DNA from 4 places in the Azospirillum lipoferum 4B genome. Region 1 is predicted to be linked to each of the others. Evidence: predicted binding sites of a transcription regulator. Region 1 holds the regulator's gene; each other region holds the start of a gene.
What was found. Region 1 encodes PhoB, which activates phosphate uptake and scavenging genes when phosphate is short. Its sites were predicted from a motif close to TNTCATAAAACTGTCA; they were not measured.
Positions count from the first base shown of each region.

Region 1 (4,209 bases):
TTCCACCGAGGAAACCAACATGGCAGACCCGACCTATAACCGCTTCGCGACCGCAGGCCGCGCGACAGATCGGGGATACTTCGACGAAGGCCTGCGCCAGCACATGCTGCGCGTGTACAACTACATGGGCGCCGGCCTGATCCTGACGGGCCTGGTCGCCGCGCTCGTGTCGTCCAGCCCGGCCATGATGGCGGCCATCTTCGGCACTCCGCTGAAGTGGGTGGTGATGCTGGCCCCGCTGGCGTTCGTGATGGTGCTGTCCTTCGGCATCCAGCGCCTGTCCTTCGCATCGGCACAGATGATTTTCTGGGCCTACTGCGGCGCGATGGGCCTGTCGATGTCGGCCATCTTCCTGGTCTTCACCGGGGCGTCGATCGCGCTGACCTTCTTCGTCACCGCCGCGACCTTCCTGGCGATGAGCCTGTACGGCTACACCACGAAGGCCGACCTGTCGAAGATGGGCTCGTTCCTGATGATGGGCGTCATCGGTCTGGTGATCGCCGGCTTGGCGAACATCTTCTTCCAGTCGCCAGCCCTGCACTTCGCGATCTCCGCCATCGGCGTGCTGATCTTCACCGGCCTGACCGCCTACGACACCCAGGCGATCAAGGAAAGCTACGCCGAGGGCTACGATCACGAGAGCACCGGCAAGCTGGCCCTGATGGGCGCCCTGACGCTGTACCTGGACTTCATCAACCTGTTCCAGTTCCTGCTGCAGTTCCTGCTGCAGTTCCTGGGTCAGCGCAACAACGACTGAGCCTGAAGACGCCTGATCGGACAAGCATCGCATCAATACAGCAGCCGCCCGGAAGCACCCGCTTCCGGGCGGTTTTCTTTTCAGGACCCGACCGTCACCGCATCGCCGACCTTGAGACCAAGCGCTTGATCGGCCCGCCCGCGGTTGACGGCGATCTCGGCCAGCCCGTTGGAGTTCTCGTACCACAGCGGCTCGCCCGGCCCGACGGCGCCGAAGGTGCGGGCGCGGGCGATGCGGGTGCCGGCGGCGGTCAGCATGGCGGCGGCGGGCAGGGTGGACGCCCGCATGCCGGTCATGGCGTTGCCGTAGACATCGACATAGACGATGCGCGCCAGCTCGTCCGGCCAGTCGGGGCGGTCGATGGCAGCGAGGGTGAGGCGGCTGCGCTGCACCGGCCGGCCGGTCGCCAGATCGGCGGCCACGGGGGCGAACAGGTCGCGGCCGTGGAAGCTGGCGGACAGCCGGTCCGGAATCCAGTCGATGGTCCAGGCCTTTAGCGACGTTGCGCGGCGGGCGATCAGGGCGAAGAGGCCGTTGTCGGGGCCGACGAACCACCGCCCATCGGCCTCCACCATCACCGGCCGCCGGTCGGTGCCGACACCCGGATCGACGACGCAGAGAAAGACGCTGCCGGCGGGGAAGGCCGGGGCGTAGGCGGCCAGAAGGTAGGCCGACAGCTGCGGGTCGAAGGCGGGGGCGTCGGCGAACAGGTCGATGACCGGGACGGTTGGCGCCTGCTGCGCCAGCACCGCCTTCATCTGGCCGGTGTAGGGGCCGGAGAGGCCGAAGTCGGTGAAGAGCAGGATCATGGAGGGCATTCTCACCAGTGTCGGCGGTCTTGCCCCCACCCTAACCCTCCCCCGCTGGGCGGGGGAGGGGACAAGTGCTTGTGCGGGGGAGGTTAGGCGGGGATCTGACCCCGAATCACATCGACTTCGTATCCAGCGCGTAGCCTGCCGACCGCACGGTGCGGATCAGATCCAGTTCTTCCTCTTCGTTCATCGCCTTGCGCAGGCGGCGGATGTGTACGTCGACCGTGCGCGGCTCGACGTACACGTCATGGCCCCACACCAGATCGAGCAGCTGTTCGCGCGAGAAGACGCGGCCGGGATGCTGCATGAAGTGGCGCAGCAGGCGGAATTCCGTCGGACCGAGATGTACGTCGCGCCCATTGCGGCGTACGCGGTGGGCGGCCAGATCCATCGTCACGTCGGCGAAGGTCAGCACCTCGTCCGTCATGCCGGGCGAGGCGCGGCGCAGGACCGCGCGCATGCGGGCCACCAGCTCGGTCGGGGAGAAGGGCTTGGTGATGTAGTCGTCGGCGCCGGAATTCAGGCCGCGCACCCGGTCGCCTTCCTCGCCGCGGGCGGTCAGCATGATGATCGGGATGTCGCGGGTCTTGGCGTTGCGGCGCAGCTGGCGGCAGACCTCCAGCCCGCTCATCAGCGGTAGCATCCAGTCGAGCAGCACGATGTGCGGCGTCTGTTCGCCGGCGGCCAGCAGGGCCTCCTCGCCGTCGCTGGCGGTGGCGACGCGGAAGCCTTCCTTTTCCAGGTTGTACTTCAACAGCGTCAGAATGTCGGCCTCGTCCTCGACGACCAGGACGAGCGGCTTCAGGGCCGCGTTCATGGAGGCTCCGTTCACAGCGCGCGTCTCGACGTTAACCGGCATGGGACAGCCTTTTCAACAAAGGAGGGAAGGGGCGCAAAATCAGGCAAGGCTTTTAGGAGCAGGGCTCTCAGCCGTAGCGGCCGGTGATGTAGCCCTGGGTGCGCTCGTCGCGCGGGTTCGTGAAGATTTCCTCGGTGTCGTCGCACTCCACCATCTCGCCCAGATGGAAGAAGGCGGTGCGCTGCGACACGCGGGCGGCCTGCTGCATGTTGTGGGTGACGATGACGATGGTGTAGTTGGCCCGCAGCTCGTCGATCAGCTCCTCGATATGGGCGGTCGCGATGGGGTCGAGCGCCGAGCAGGGCTCGTCCATCAGGATCACCTCGGGGCTGACGGCGATGGCGCGGGCGATGCACAGCCGCTGCTGCTGGCCGCCGGACAGGCTGGTGCCGGGCTCGCGCAGGCGGTCCTTCACCTCGCCCCACAGGCCGGCGCGCTTCAGCGAACTCTGCACCACCTCGTCCAGCTCGTCGCGGCCGGAAGCCAGGCCGTGAATGCGCGGACCATAGGCGATGTTGTCGTAGATCGACTTCGGAAACGGGTTCGGTTTCTGGAACACCATGCCGACGCGGGCGCGCAGCTGCACCGCATCGACCGCCTTGCCGTAGACGTCCTCGCCGTCCAGCGCGATCCGTCCCTCGACCCGGCAGCCCTCGACGGTGTCGTTCATCCGGTTCAGGCAGCGCAGGAAGGTCGACTTGCCGCAGCCGGACGGGCCGATCAGCGCCAGCACCCGGCTCTCGTGGATGTCGAGGTCGATGCCCTTCAGCGCCTGCTTGGCACCGTAGAACACCTTCACCCCGCGGGCGGTCATCTTGTTGGGCAGGACGGCACCGGACTGCTGCCCAGGGTGTTGACCGGGGCGCTGGTCGCCGCGGGGCCGCAGCTTCAGCGGACTCGGGATGCCGCTCGGGATGCCGCTCGTAATGCTCATGGGGCGCTCACCACCGTCTCTCGAAAATCTTGCGCAGGATCACGGCCGTCCCGTTCAGCAGGATCAGGACGCCGAGCAGGATCAGGATCGCCGCCGAGGTGCGTTCGGTGAAGGCACGCTCCGGGCTGTCGGCCCACATGTAGATTTGAACGGGCAGCACCGTGGCACTGTCGGTCAGCCCATGGGGCACGTCGACGATGAAGGCGACCATGCCGATCATCAGCAGCGGTGCCGTCTCGCCCAGCGCGCGGGCCATGCCGATGATGGTGCCGGTGAGGATGCCGGGCATCGCCAGCGGCAGCACATGGTGCAGAACCGTCTGCAAGGGCGAGGCGCCGATGCCCAGCGCCGCCTCGCGGATCGACGGCGGCACCGCCTTCAGCGCGACGCGGGCCGAGATGATGATCACCGGCAGCGTCATCAGCGCCATCACCAGCCCACCGACCAGCGGCGCCGAACGCGGCATGCCGAAGAAACCCAGGAAAACGGCAAGACCCAGCAGGCCGAAGATGATCGACGGCACCGCGGCGAGGTTGTTGATGTTCACCTCGATCAGGTCGGTCCAGCGGTTCTTCGGCGCGAACTCCTCCAGATAGACCGCGGCGGAGATGCCGACCGGCACCGACAGCGCCATGGTCACCAGGAGCGTCAGCAGCGAACCGACGATGGCGCCGCCGATGCCTGCCTGTTCCGGCTCGCGGCTGTCGCCGGCGGTGAACAGGGTGGTGTTGAAGCCCTGCGCCAGCGCGCCGGAGGCCAGCAACGCATCGGCCGCGGCGATCTTGGCATCGCTGAGCCCACGCTCGCTCTCCGGCAGGTCGCGGCGGTAGCGGCCCTTCACCAGCTG
Region 1 covers NC_016622.1:2,824,143-2,828,351, forward strand. Annotated here, with positions in the region: gene AZOLI_RS13110 (Bax inhibitor-1/YccA family protein) at 20-757, shown strand; gene AZOLI_RS13115 (SAM hydrolase/SAM-dependent halogenase family protein) at 838-1,566, opposite strand; gene phoB (phosphate regulon transcriptional regulator PhoB) at 1,682-2,386, opposite strand; gene pstB (phosphate ABC transporter ATP-binding protein PstB) at 2,496-3,242, opposite strand; gene pstA (phosphate ABC transporter permease PstA) at 3,370-4,209, opposite strand, start outside.

Region 2 (4,209 bases), 1.5 Mb from region 1:
CAGAAGGGCGGCACGGCGCGGAAGCGCTTCCACAGCTCGGGCAGGGCCTTGCGCCGCTTTTCGGCTTGACGCTCGATCCAGGCGGCGACGGCGGCGGCGGTCTGCGGGTCGGCACCCTTCAGTTCGCCCAGCATGCGGGCGCCGGTGACGGCGTCCTGTTCGGCGTCCAGCGCCGCCTGCAGCGGTTCCAGCGCCGCGAAGAAGGGCAGGGCGGCGGCCTCCGGATACAGGCCGCGGAAGAAATCGGCGGTGTAGCGCAGGCTGCGCAGCCGGCGGCGCAGCTTGTCGCGGCCTTTGGCGTCCTCCGGCGGCTTGGCCGTCTTGCCGAGCTTCGCCATGCGGTCGGACAGCCAGCCGCCGGCAAGCGAGGCGACCGGCGCCGACAGCATGGCGCGGCGGTCGCCCTCGGCCTCCGACATCCAGCGGCCATGCTCCAGCCACGCGCCGAGCGCCAGCACCATGGTGGTGCAGCCGGGCGCCAGGATCGCCGCCATGGCTTCCCGCGCCGGACCGGCCCCGGACGAGCGGGCGAGGGAAGCCAGCCGCTCCAGCGCCGCGCGGTCGATGCCCGGCAGCGCGGTGGAGTCGGCGAGAAGCGGATCGACGACGCCGGACATCAGCACGTCCCAGCCCCGCGCCGGCCCAAGCCGCTTCGCCAGCGCCCGGCTCTCCTCCACCAGCCGGTCGGCTTCGGGGGAGGCGATCAGCGGCGCGAAGAGGCGGTGTGCGGTGCGCAGCCGGCGCAGCGCGATTCTCATCCGGTGCAGCCCCTCCACATCGCTGCCGCCGAGCGCGCAGGCCTCGTTGGCGAGGAACTGGCGCAGGGCCTGGCGCAGGATGTGGCGATAGGCCTCGGCCACCGTGGTCAGGGGGGACAGGCCCAGCGGCTCGGCCTCCACCGGTCCGGGCGCCTTGCCGGTGACCAGCCGAAGCCCGGCCTCCGCCTTGCTGTCATTGCCGATCCGCATGGGGATGGCGGCCTGCAGGGTCAGCGCCAGATCGAACAGGCTGGCGACCTTTCCGGCTTTCAGCTCCAGTTCCACCTCGCTGATCGGCAGCGATTTGCCGCCGGCATAAACCCGCCCGTCGTCGACCGCCATCTCGACCGCCGTCAGCGGATCGGGACGGAGCAGCAGGGTGGTGCGTTGGAAATCGGTGATGAACAGGCAGTCCAGCTCGTCGAGTGCCGCCGCCGGCACCAGACCGGCGACGCCGGGATCGGTCAGCACGCCGCGGTCCACCGCTTCGCCCGCGACGATCCAGTCCCACTCCCGCCGCACCGCGACCGCGGCGGAATCGCCGGGGCTGGCGCTGTTGACCGTCTTCAGCGTCTGGACGAAGCGGTCGCCCTCCTGCCGCACGCGCAGCGCCACGCCGTTGGCCGCCAGCTTCAGGTCCGGCGTGTCGAAATAGGCGGTGCGCAGGCGCCGGGTCGTCGCCGGCCCGTCGGCCAGCGCCAGCAGAGCCGGCAGCGAGGCGACCCGCGCCAGATCCGCCGAGGCCGCATGGAGTTTCAGCTCCACCTCGCGGAAGGCGGGGGCGGAGGGCTGCGCATCGGGGGCGGTGGACGGGTTGGCGGGCGGAATGGCGGGTGGCAAGGGTCGGCATCCTCCCGAATCCGGCCGAGATGGCCTGGCGGCCAAAATGGCCCGGTGGCCAATGCGGCCTGGAATTGAACAGGTGGCTCCGTGGATACTCCAACCGCCGCCGCAGGTTAAGAGAGTTTACGCGGCTGCACAAAATCGGCCAGCCGGCCGGCGCCAAGCTCCAGCTCCGCCCAATGCAGGGTTTCGAAGACCAGGACGGCGCAGGCGCCGGTCGGAAACTTGTCGGCCAGATCGTGGCGCAGGTTATGATCGCCGCTGCCGGCCAGTGCGTTCGCCAGTTCGTGCAAATCCGGATTGTGGGCCACCAGCATCACGCCGGTCACCTTGTCCGGCACGTCGCGCAGCCGCTCCAGCAACGTGCGGGCACCGCAGAGATACAGGCCGCGTTCATGTTCCACCGGCGGGTAGGGCGCGCCCATGGCCGTCATGACCCGCTTGCGCGTTTCCACCGCCCGGACCGCGGTCGAGCACAGGACGAGGTCGATGTGGGCGTGATGCCTGGCGAGATGGCCGCCGACCAGCGACGCCGCCTTCTCCCCACGGGCGTTCAGGGGCCGGTCGTGATCCCCCAGCGACGGATCGTCCCAGGAGGATTTGGCATGGCGCAGCAGGAACAGCGTCTTCATGGCGGGGTTCGGTCGTATTGGACAGGCCGTGAGGCGGGGGAGGGGTGGGATATGGCTCGAAACATCGCCAAATGGGAGTCCTGAAACCGTAACGCATATGAGATACTGTGTCTTCCCACCATATGACGGTTGCCCAAGGCCTCGCATCGCGGCCCAGGGCAGACGGGGCCCCAAGATTTCAGAGGTTGACGTGACGCATCTCCAGGAACTCGAGTCGGTCGGCATCGAGCCCAACGCTCCCGAACGCTTCATCAATCGAGAGTTGTCGTGGCTGGCATTCAACCAGCGCGTCCTGGACGAAGCCGCCAATCCGAACCATCCGCTGCTGGAGCGGCTGCGCTTCCTGTCGATTTCCGCCAGCAACCTCGACGAATTCTACATGGTCCGCGTCGCCGGCCTGAAAGGGCAGGTGGCCGCCGGGGTCAAGGCGCCCAGCCCCGAGAATCTCACGCCGGCCCAGCAGCTGACCGCGGTCAAGCAGCGCATCGCCGCATTGATGGACAGCCAGCAGACGATGTGGCGCACCCTGAAGGGCGAGCTGCGCGAGGCCGGGATCTCCGTCGTCGATCCCAGCGACCTCAGCGAAGGCGAGATGGACTGGCTGGAGGCCAGGTTCCTCGACGACATCTTCCCGATTCTGACGCCCATCGCGGTCGACCCGGCCCACCCCTTCCCGTTCCTGCCGAACCTGGGATTCTCGCTGGCGCTGCAGCTGCACGATCCGGTCAAGGGCCGGCATATCGACGCGCTGGTGCCGCTGCCCACGCAGCTGGAACGGTTCATGCGCCTGCCGGGGTCGGACATCCGTTTCATCCAGCTGGAAAAGGTGGTGATGCAGTTCATCGACCGCCTGTTCCCTCCGTTCCAGGTCAAGGCGCACGGCGTCTTCCGCGTCCTGCGCGACAGCGAGATCGAGATCGAGGAAGAGGCGGAGGATCTGGTCCGCACCTTCGAGAGCGCGCTGAAGCGCCGCCGCCGCGGCAGCGTCATCCGGCTGGCGACCGACAGCGGCATGGCGGCCGACCTGCGCGATTTCCTGCGCCATGAGCTGAACGTGGCGTCGGACGACGTCTTCATCCTCGACGGGCTGATCGGCCTGACCGACACCAAGCAGCTGATCGTCGACGAGCGCCCCGATCTGGTCTTCCGCCCCTTCAACGCCCGCTTCCCCGAGCGGATCCGCGATTTCGGCGGCGATTGCTTCGCGGCGATCCGCCACAAGGACATCGTCGTCCACCACCCCTACGAATCCTTCGACGTGGTGGTGCAGTTCATCCGTCAGGCGGCGCGCGACCCGCAGGTGGTGGCGATCAAGCAGACGCTCTACCGCACCAGCAAGGACAGCCCCATCGTCGCCGCCCTGATCGAGGCGGCGGAGGCCGGCAAGTCGGTGACCGCGCTGGTCGAACTGAAGGCGCGCTTCGACGAGGAGGCCAACATCCGCTGGGCGCGCGACCTGGAACGCGCCGGCGCCCAGGTGGTCTACGGCTTCGTCGATCTGAAGACGCATGCGAAGGTATCGCTGGTGGTGCGGCGCGAGAAGAAGGCGCTGCGCAGCTACGTCCATTTCGGGACCGGCAACTATCACCCGATCACCGCGAAGATCTACACCGACCTGTCCTTCTTCACCTGCGACCCGGCGCTGTGCCATGACGCCGCCGTCATGTTCAACTTCATGACCGGTTATGCCACGCCCAAGGTTCTGGAGAAGATCGCCATCGCGCCGATCACCCTGCGCCAGCGCCTGTCCGACCTGATCGAGGGGGAGATCGCCCACGCCGCCGCCGGCCGTCCGGCCTCGATCTGGGTGAAGCTGAACTCCCTGGTCGATCCGGTCATCATCGACAAGCTGTACAAGGCATCCCAGGCCGGGGTGCAGATCGACATGATCATCCGCGGCATCTGCTGCCTGCGGCCGGGGGTGAAGGGGCTGTCGGAGAACATCCGGGTGCGCAGCATCGTCGGCCGCTTCCTGG
Region 2 covers NC_016622.1:1,306,446-1,310,654, reverse strand. Annotated here, with positions in the region: gene AZOLI_RS06015 (CYTH and CHAD domain-containing protein) at 1-1,598, opposite strand, end outside; gene AZOLI_RS06010 (SixA phosphatase family protein) at 1,715-2,233, opposite strand; gene AZOLI_RS06005 (RNA degradosome polyphosphate kinase) at 2,424-4,209, shown strand, end outside.
Region 2: the regulator PhoB is predicted to act here: its motif matches at 2,310-2,325, upstream of AZOLI_RS06005 (RNA degradosome polyphosphate kinase).

Region 3 (4,209 bases), 680 kb from region 1:
AGGGCGTGGATGGTGCCGAAGGTCTCGAAGAAGGCATAGACCATGTCGACCACCAGCAGGAAGAAGGTGGTCGGCGACAAGAGCGGGAAGGTGATGGTCCAGAAGCGCCGCACCGGACCGGCGCCGTCGATGGCGGCCGCCTCCATCACCGAGCGCGGGATCGCCTGCAGGCCGGCCAGGAAGAAGATGAAGTTGTAGGCCACCTGCTTCCAGCTGGCGGCCATGATGACCATCCACAGCGCCTGCCCGCCGTTCAGCCGGTAGTCCCAGTCATAGCCCAGCGACTTCAGCGCCCGGCCGAAGGACCCGATGTCGGGATTGAAGATGAACATCCACAGCACCGCGGCGACGGCCGGCGCCAGGGCGTAAGGCCAGATCAGCAGCGTCTTGTAGGCGCGCGCACCCTTGATCTTGGAATCGGCCAGCACCGCCAGCAACAGCGCCGTGCCCATCGACAGCACGGTCACCGCGACACTGAAGACGACGGTGACCTTCAGCGTGTCGAGATAGTTCGGGTCGGTCAGCACATGTTCGAAGTTCTCGAACCAGACGAATTCGCTGCGGATGCCGAAGGCGTCCTGCAGATGCACCGACTGCCAGACCGCCTGGGCCGCCGGCCAGATGAAGAACACCAGCGTCACCGCCACCTGCGGCGCGAGCAGCAGGTAGGGCAGCAGCCGGTTGTCGAAAGTCACGCGACGCTGCAAAGGATGGTCTTTCGTGGGTTGTGCGTAACGTTTGGGGGCCGCCTTATCCCCCTCTCACCCCCCGGGGAGAGGGTCGGGGTGAGGGGGAGGCATGGAGTGGATTGGGGGAAGATCGAAGCGCCACAATTCTTGTAAAGCCACGCCGCGCATCCCCCTCACCCTAACCCTCTCCCCGCTTTCGGCGGACCGGAGGTCCGCCTGTCGCGTCAGCGCAAACGAAGTTTGCGCGTGAGCGGGGGGAGAGGGGATCCTGGGGTCGCTCAGCCGATCAACCCTTGTTGGCGCGCTCGAAGTTGCGCAGCACGGCGTTGCCGCGCTTTACCGCGGAGTCCAGCGCCTGTTTGGCGTCCTGCTGGCCCTGGAAGGCCTTCTCAAGCTCTTCCTGGATGATGTTGCGGATTTCCGGCAGGTTGCCCAGCCGCAGGCCCATGCTGTTCTCGGTGGTCGGCGTGCGGGTCAGCTGGGCGGCCGGGACGTCGGCGCCGGGGTTCTTCTCGTAATAGCCCTGGGCCTTGGTCAGTTCGAAGCCCTTCATCGTCACCGGGACATAGCCGGTGTCCATGTGCCACTTCGCGTCGACCTCCGGCCGGGCGAGGTAGCTGAAGAACTGCGACACCGCCTTGTATTCGGCAGGCGTGCGCTTGGGCGAGGTCATGACCCAGAAGGCGGCGCCGCCGATGATGCTGTTCTTCGGGCCGTCCTTGGCGAATTCCGGCCAGTAGGGCAGCGGGGCGGCACCCCAGGCGAAGGTCGCCTCCTTCATGATGCGGCTGCGCAGGCCGGACGAGCCGTGGATCATCGCGCATTCGCCCGACGGGAACAGGGCGTCCGGCTTGTTGTCGCGGCCGCCATACTTGAACAGCCCCTCCTTCTGCATGTCGATCAGCGTCTGCACATGCTTGACGTAGAGCGGGGCGTCGATCTTCAGCTCGGCGTTCAGCCCGTCGAAGCCGTTGGCCTGGCTGGCGAAGGGCGTGTTGTGGATGGCGCCCAGCTGTTCGAACTGTGCCCACACCGGCCAGGAGGTGGTGAAGGGGCAGGTGGAGCCCGAGGCCTTCAGCTTCTTCGTCGCCTCGATCATCTCCGGCCAGGTCGCCGGCGGCTTGTTCGGGTCGAGGCCGGCCTTCTGGAAGGCGTCCTTGTTGTAGAACATGATGGTGCTGGAGCTGTTGAACGGCAGCGCCATCATCTTGCCGTCCGTGGACGAGTAGTAGCCCTTCACCGCCGGGATATAGGCATTGGCGTCGAAGGCCGCCCCCGTCTCCTGCATCAGCTGGTAGACCGGCTTCACCGCCGGGCCGGCGGCCATCATGGTAGCGGTTCCGACCTCGAACATCTGGACGACGTGCGGCGCGTTGCCGGCGCGGAAGGCGGCGATGGCGGCCTGCATCGTCTCGGGATAGGCGCCCTTGTAGGAGGCGTTGACCTGCACCGCCTGCTGGCTGTCGTTGAACTCCTTGACGACCTGTTCCAGCTGACCGCCCAGCGGCTGCGGCAGGCCATGCCAGAAATCGATCACCGTCTTGCCTTGCGCCAGCGCGGAGCCCGGCAGCGCGGCGAACAGCAGCGCGGTGGTGGTGGCGGCGCCCGTCAGGAGGGCAAGCTTGCGGCGGGTCAACATGCGGTGGGTCTCCCTGTCCCGGTATGGTTCGCGGTTGTCATGAGGGCATTGGGTTGCCGTCCCGCGACGCTTTCGTGAAGTTTTGGTGGCAGGCGCATACGGCCATGTGTCGGCCATCTGTTTGCGCTTGCGAAAAGCACCGATAACCGGATGATCGCTTCCGAAATTGTTTGGTTGCACTAAGCGTCACACTGCCCACGCATGGCCGGGTCTGTCAAGACGCCGCATTACAGTTCGATGGCGCGGGAAAGCTGTCGGCCGGAATGTTGCAGAGCGAAAACGCGTCGGCGCGGAAAGGCTAACGCGAACAGGGGGCATCCGGCCGGTTCCCGCCATTCGGAGCGGGTCCGGCATCCGCGTTCATGCAGCAGCAGAGCAGGCGGCGCAGCGCCCGGGGATCGCAGGGCTTATGGACCAGGGGCAGGCCGCTTCGGTCGACGCTGCGCAGCCGGTCGGGGTCGGTATCGCCGGTCACGATCACGCCCGGCACGCGCCGGCCGCAGCGGGCGCGCACCGCCTGGATGGCGTCGATGCCGGTCTCCAGCCCCGACAGGCGCAGGTCGGACAGCACGAGGTCCGGAGCGGTGGCGGCACTGTCCAGCTCGGCGCAGGCCTCGACGATGCCGCGGGCGGGGATGACGGCATAGCCCCAGCCGCGCAGCAGCATGCCGATTCCTTCCAGCTGCATGGCGTCATCCTCGATCACCAGCACCGTGCCGGCCTTCGCCGGAGCGGCGGAAGCCGACGGTCCGGCGGCCGGCTCCGGTTCGCTGTCGGCGGACTCGTCGCCCGACCGGTCGCCGCTGGAAACGGTCAGCGGGACCTCCACCGCGAAGACCGAGCCCTTGCCGAGCCTGGAGCGCAGCGTCACCGGGTGCCCCAGCACCTGCGACAGCCGCCGCACGATGGCGAGACCCAGCCCCAGCCCCTGCTTGCGGTCGCGGCCGGGATTGCCGAGCTGGTGGAAGTCCTCAAAGATCACGCCATGGTTGGCCGGATCGATGCCGACGCCGGTGTCCCACACCTCGATGCGCAGGGCGTCACCACGCCGCCGCGCCGCCAGCAGGATGCCGCCCTTCAGGGTATAGCGCAGGGCGTTCGCCAGGATCGGCCGCAGCAGCCGTTCCATCAGCGCGGGATCGCTGGTGACCTGGGCATCGAGCGGACGGACGTTGAAGCGCAGCCCCTTGGCCTCCGCCTCCGGCCCGAACTCCTCCAGCATCTTGGCGAGCAGCTCGTCGACCGGGAAGGTCTGCGGCTTGGCGGTGACCAGCCCGGCTTCCAGCGCCGATACCTCCAGCAGGGCGCGCAGCAGGGTCTCGCCGCCGACGATGGCCTGCTCCAGCTTGTTCGCCAGCTCGATGGAGGTCGGATCGGTCAGCCGGCCGATCAGCAGATGGTGGAACAGGTGCATCGCCTGAAAGGGCTGGCGCAGGTCATGGCTGGCCGCCGACAGGAACTTGCCCTTGGCGGTGCGGGCGCGCTCCGCATCGGCACGCGCCTGCGCAGCCTCCGCCCGCGCCTCCGCCAGGGCGGCAGCGCCGGCGTCGGCGATCAGCGCCACCGCGCGAATAGCGCCGCCGGCATCCCGCACCGGGGTCAATGCCACGGCCCGCCCAAGGCCGGGAAACGGTCCGGCACAGCTGGCCGGTATGCCGGTCGCCAGCACCTGGCGCCGCAGCGCGTCGAGCGCGTCCACCGCCCCCGCCGGCAGCCCGCCCTCCGCCAGACTTCGCCCTTCCACCGCATCCTGGACAAGTCCAAGAGCGTCGGCGAAGGCGCGGTTCGCCGCGAGCACGCACCCGTCCTCGCCAAGCAACGCATGGGGGGCGTCGTTGGCCGACAGCAGGGCGTCGAACCAGTCCGCGCGGCTCGGCGCCT
Region 3 covers NC_016622.1:514,216-518,424, reverse strand. Annotated here, with positions in the region: gene ugpA (sn-glycerol-3-phosphate ABC transporter permease UgpA) at 1-707, opposite strand, end outside; gene ugpB (sn-glycerol-3-phosphate ABC transporter substrate-binding protein UgpB) at 976-2,328, opposite strand; gene AZOLI_RS02390 (ATP-binding response regulator) at 2,627-4,209, opposite strand, start outside.
Region 3: the regulator PhoB is predicted to act here: its motif matches at 2,556-2,571, upstream of ugpB (sn-glycerol-3-phosphate ABC transporter substrate-binding protein UgpB).

Region 4 (4,209 bases), on a different replicon from region 1:
GGCGGACCTGCCGGGCATCAAGCCGGTCGCCATCGCCGTCCATATCGGCTCGCAGCTGACCGACCTCGCCCCCTTCCGGGCGGCCTACGAGCGGGTGGCGGCGCTGCTGCACCAGCTGCGCGAGGACGGCCACGACATCCAGCGCCTGGATCTCGGCGGCGGGCTCGGCATCACCTACAGGAACGAGGCGCCGCCCGATCTGGCCGACTATGCCGCGATGGTGCGCTCCATCACCGGCAATCTCGGCTGCCGCATCACGCTGGAGCCGGGACGTTCGCTGGTCGGCAATGCCGGCATCCTGGTCAGCCGCGTCATCTATGTGAAGCAGGGTCTGCACCGACGCTTCGCCATCGTCGACGCGGCGATGAACGACCTGATCCGGCCGTCGCTCTACGACGCCTATCACGGCATCGTCCCGGTGGCGGAGCCGGCCGACGGCGTCGCGGCGGAGCCCTACGACGTGGTTGGCCCGGTGTGCGAGAGCGGCGACACCTTCGCCGTGCAGCGCCCGCTGCCGCCGCTGGCCGACGACGACCTCGTCGCCTTCCTGTCGGCCGGCGCCTATGGCGCGGTGATGGCCTCGACCTACAACACCCGGCCGCTGGTGCCGGAGGTGCTGGTCAACGGCGACCGCTTCTCCGTCATCCGCCCCCGCCCGACGGTGGAGGAGATGCTGGCGGCCGAGCGCGTGCCCGACTGGCTGTAAGGAGTCCTGGCTGTAAGGAGTTCTGGCTGTAGGGGCTGTTACCGTGGAAGAGGCTCCGGCCTCTTCCCATCCCCTCAGGTGCGGATCAGCCCGTCCGTCCTGGAGGGCTCGGCCGGCGGATTGACCGGCCCAGGCGACAGCTGCCAGCCGTCGAGCGCGCGTTTCAGCGCATCCAGCCCGGCCCCGGCGGAGGATTTGGCCTCGTCGGCAGCGCGGGTGATGGCGGCGCAGAGTTCGGCGCGCCGCTTGGGATCGTCGCGGCTTTCCTGCAGCGCGCGGCCGACATCGTCGGCCGTCCCGCCGTTCCCGGCGTCGGGCGGCGCCGTCTTCGGGTCGATGCCCAGCAGAGGCAGCAGATACTCCCGCCCCTTCTCGCGCGCCAGCGCCACCGCCCTGTCGCCGAACCGCTCCGCCGTCGCCAGGCCGGCGTCCCATGTGCTGAGCGCGGCCGAGACGGTCGGGCTGCAACGCCCGGCGGGATCCGCCGGCGCCGCCGTCTGCGCCTGCAGCGGGGCGGTTGAGAGCAGCAGGACCGCCAGGGCCGGCACGGCAAGGCGGCGGATGGGGCTGGATGGGCACGTCATGCGGGCAAACCTGCGGTCTTGAGGGGGCCTGACGGTCATTTGGGGAGGCGGCATCCCCCTTTCCATGGCCCCGTACAGCCGATCCGGATCATTCCGTCACGTGTCTGGAAAGTGCGCAGGGGCCGCAACCTGTGGCGATTTTGCTACCGGATGACTGTTTCATGACTGTTACATGACAAAGCGCCGCTGCACCGCGCGGCGAAGCGTGCTAAGAGCGGCGCCAAATCACCCCAGTCACCGCGAGTCACCGTCCCATGCTGCTGCGCGCTTTCCGTTCGCTGATGCCGAAGGAGGAACGCTTCGTCGACCAGTTCGTCGAGCAGGCCCGCCACATCGTGGCCGCAGCCGCCGCGCTGGAAGCGGTGATGGACGCAGGGCCAGAGGAGCGGGCGCAGAAGATCGCGGCGCTGAAGCGGGTGGAGAAGGACGCCGACCGCATCGCCAAGGATGCCGGGCGCGACCTGCACCGCGCCTTCATCACCCCCTTCGACCGGTCGGACATCCTGTCGCTGATCAACGCGCTGGACGACGCCATCGACCTGATGGACGAGGTGCCGCGCCATGCCGGCCTCTACGGCATCGAAACGTTCGACGAGCCGATGCGCCGCTTCGTCGTCCTGATCCGCCAGCAGGCCGACGTGATGGTGGAGCTGATGCCGCTGCTGGGCGCCATCGCCCGCAATGCGGAGCGCATCGACCATCTCTGCGGCCGCATGTCCGACCTGGAGGACGAGGCCGACGACGTGCTGCGCGACGCGCTGCAGTCGCTGATCGCCGAGAAGCCGGACATGATCGCCTTCCTCGGCCGGCGCGAGCTGTACGAGATGCTGGAGGCGGTGACCGACCGCTGCGACGACGTCGGCGACCTGGTCGCGGGCATCACGCTCGATCAGGTCTGAGGCGGCGGCAATGGACGCCCTCCAGCTCGCCCTGCCGGCGATCGTCTTCATCGTCTTCGTGGCGCTCGCCTTCGACTTCATCAACGGCCTGCACGACGCGGCGAACTCCATCGCCACCGTGGTGTCGACCCGCGTGCTGTCGCCCAAGCTGGCCGTGCTGTGGGCGGCCTTCTTCAACTTCATCGCCTTCCTGTTCTTCGGCCTGCATGTCGCCACCACCATCGGCACCGGTCTGGTCGATCCGCTGGTGATGGACCCGGCGGTGATCCTGGCGGCGCTGATCGGCGCCATCGGCTGGAACCTGATCACCTGGTATCTCGGGCTGCCGTCCTCGTCGTCCCATGCGCTGGTCGGCGGCATCGCCGGGGCCGGCATCGCCAAGGCCGGCTTCGGCGCCATCATCGCCAGCGGCTTCACCAAGACGGCGGTCGCCATCGTGCTGTCGCCGGGCATCGGCCTGCTGCTGGCCCTGCTGCTGATGCTGGTGGTGTCCTGGGTGCTGCGCCGCGCCGCCCCCTTCACGGTCGACCGACAGTTCCGCCATCTCCAGCTCGTCTCCGCCGCACTCTACAGCCTGGGCCATGGCGGCAACGACGCGCAGAAGACGATGGGCATCATCGCCGTCCTGCTGTTCAGCCAGGGCATGCTGGGCGATACCTTCTACGTGCCCTTCTGGGTCATCATCACCTGTCAGGCGGCGATGGGGCTGGGCACCATGATGGGCGGCTGGCGCATCGTCCGCACCATGGGCTCGCGCATCACCGACCTGAAGCCCTATCAGGGCTTCTGCGCCGAGACCGCGGGCGCCATCACGCTGTTCGGCGCGACGTGGCTGGGCATTCCGGTTTCGACCACCCACACCATCACCGGCGCCATCGTCGGCGTCGGCTCCGCCCGCCGCACCTCGGCGGTGCGCTGGGGTCTGGCCGGCCGAATCGTCTGGGCCTGGGTGTTGACGATTCCCGCCTCCGGCATCGTCGCCGCCCTGTCCTACCTGCTGGTGGCCGGCCTGCTGCGCCCGTAGGCACGCCGCCGGCCCGCCCGGATGGGTAACCGGGAGGGGCGGCCGGGGCGGGGAATCGGGGGCAGGAACACGACGCGAACGGATAAACCCTTCGTTCAGCAGCGCGGCCTTGACCCGGAAGGGCGGGAACGGCAGGATCGGTACGGTGGAGACAGGATACCGGTCATGCCGCATATCGAACGCACCGACCAAGGCGAGCAGTATGTGCTTCCCGGCGCCGAACGCCGGACGGCCCCCGGCTTGCCCTATGCGGCGGAAGCCGACGGCCAGCTGACCCTTCATTTCTACGCCCCGCCCGAGAAGTCCGAACGCCGGTCCCGCCCGACCTCCGCGCGCGCCCTGCCCGCCACCCCGGCGATGCCTGCGGTGATGCCGGCCGCGATGACCCAGGTCCAGACCTCGACCTCGGGAGAGGCCACGGCGCAAAGCCTGTTCGGCCGCCGCCTCGCCCATTTCCCGCAGGTGTTCGAGCAGCCTTGAGTCGAGCGGCCCTGAGGGCTGTCCACGACCGTTTACGCGACGCCCGTGCGGCTGCGGCCGGATGCCAGGGTGCGGGCGACCTGACGCAGCAGGATCTCGCGGTCATAGGGCTTGCCGATATGCCCGTTCATGCCGGCCTCGCGGCATTGGCGCCGTTCCTCTTCGGATGAGCCGGCGGTCAGCGCCAGGATCGGCACATCGCCGCGGGGCGGCGGCATCGCGCGGATGGCCCGGCTGGCCTCAAGCCCGTCCATGCCCGGCATCTGCACGTCCATCAGCACCACATCATAGTCGCCGGCCCGCACCGCCTCCACCGCCTCGGCACCGTCGGCAACCAGATCGATGCCATAGCCGCTGTCGCGGAACAGGGCCGCCAGCAGTTCGCGGTTGATCGACAGATCCTCGGCGATCAGCAGGCGCGGCGGCCCCGCCGGCCGGGGTGCGGCAGGAGCCGGCACGGAAACCAAGGGAGGGGCCGGGAGGGAGGACGGTGCAGTCAGGGTCGCCGCCCCGCGC
Region 4 covers NC_016587.1:207,979-212,187, reverse strand. Annotated here, with positions in the region: gene lysA (diaminopimelate decarboxylase) at 1-706, shown strand, start outside; gene AZOLI_RS25185 (hypothetical protein) at 781-1,290, opposite strand; gene AZOLI_RS25180 (DUF47 domain-containing protein) at 1,545-2,189, shown strand; gene AZOLI_RS25175 (inorganic phosphate transporter) at 2,200-3,213, shown strand; gene AZOLI_RS25170 (hypothetical protein) at 3,379-3,693, shown strand; gene AZOLI_RS25165 (response regulator) at 3,726-4,209, opposite strand, start outside.
Region 4: the regulator PhoB is predicted to act here: its motif matches at 1,453-1,468, upstream of AZOLI_RS25180 (DUF47 domain-containing protein).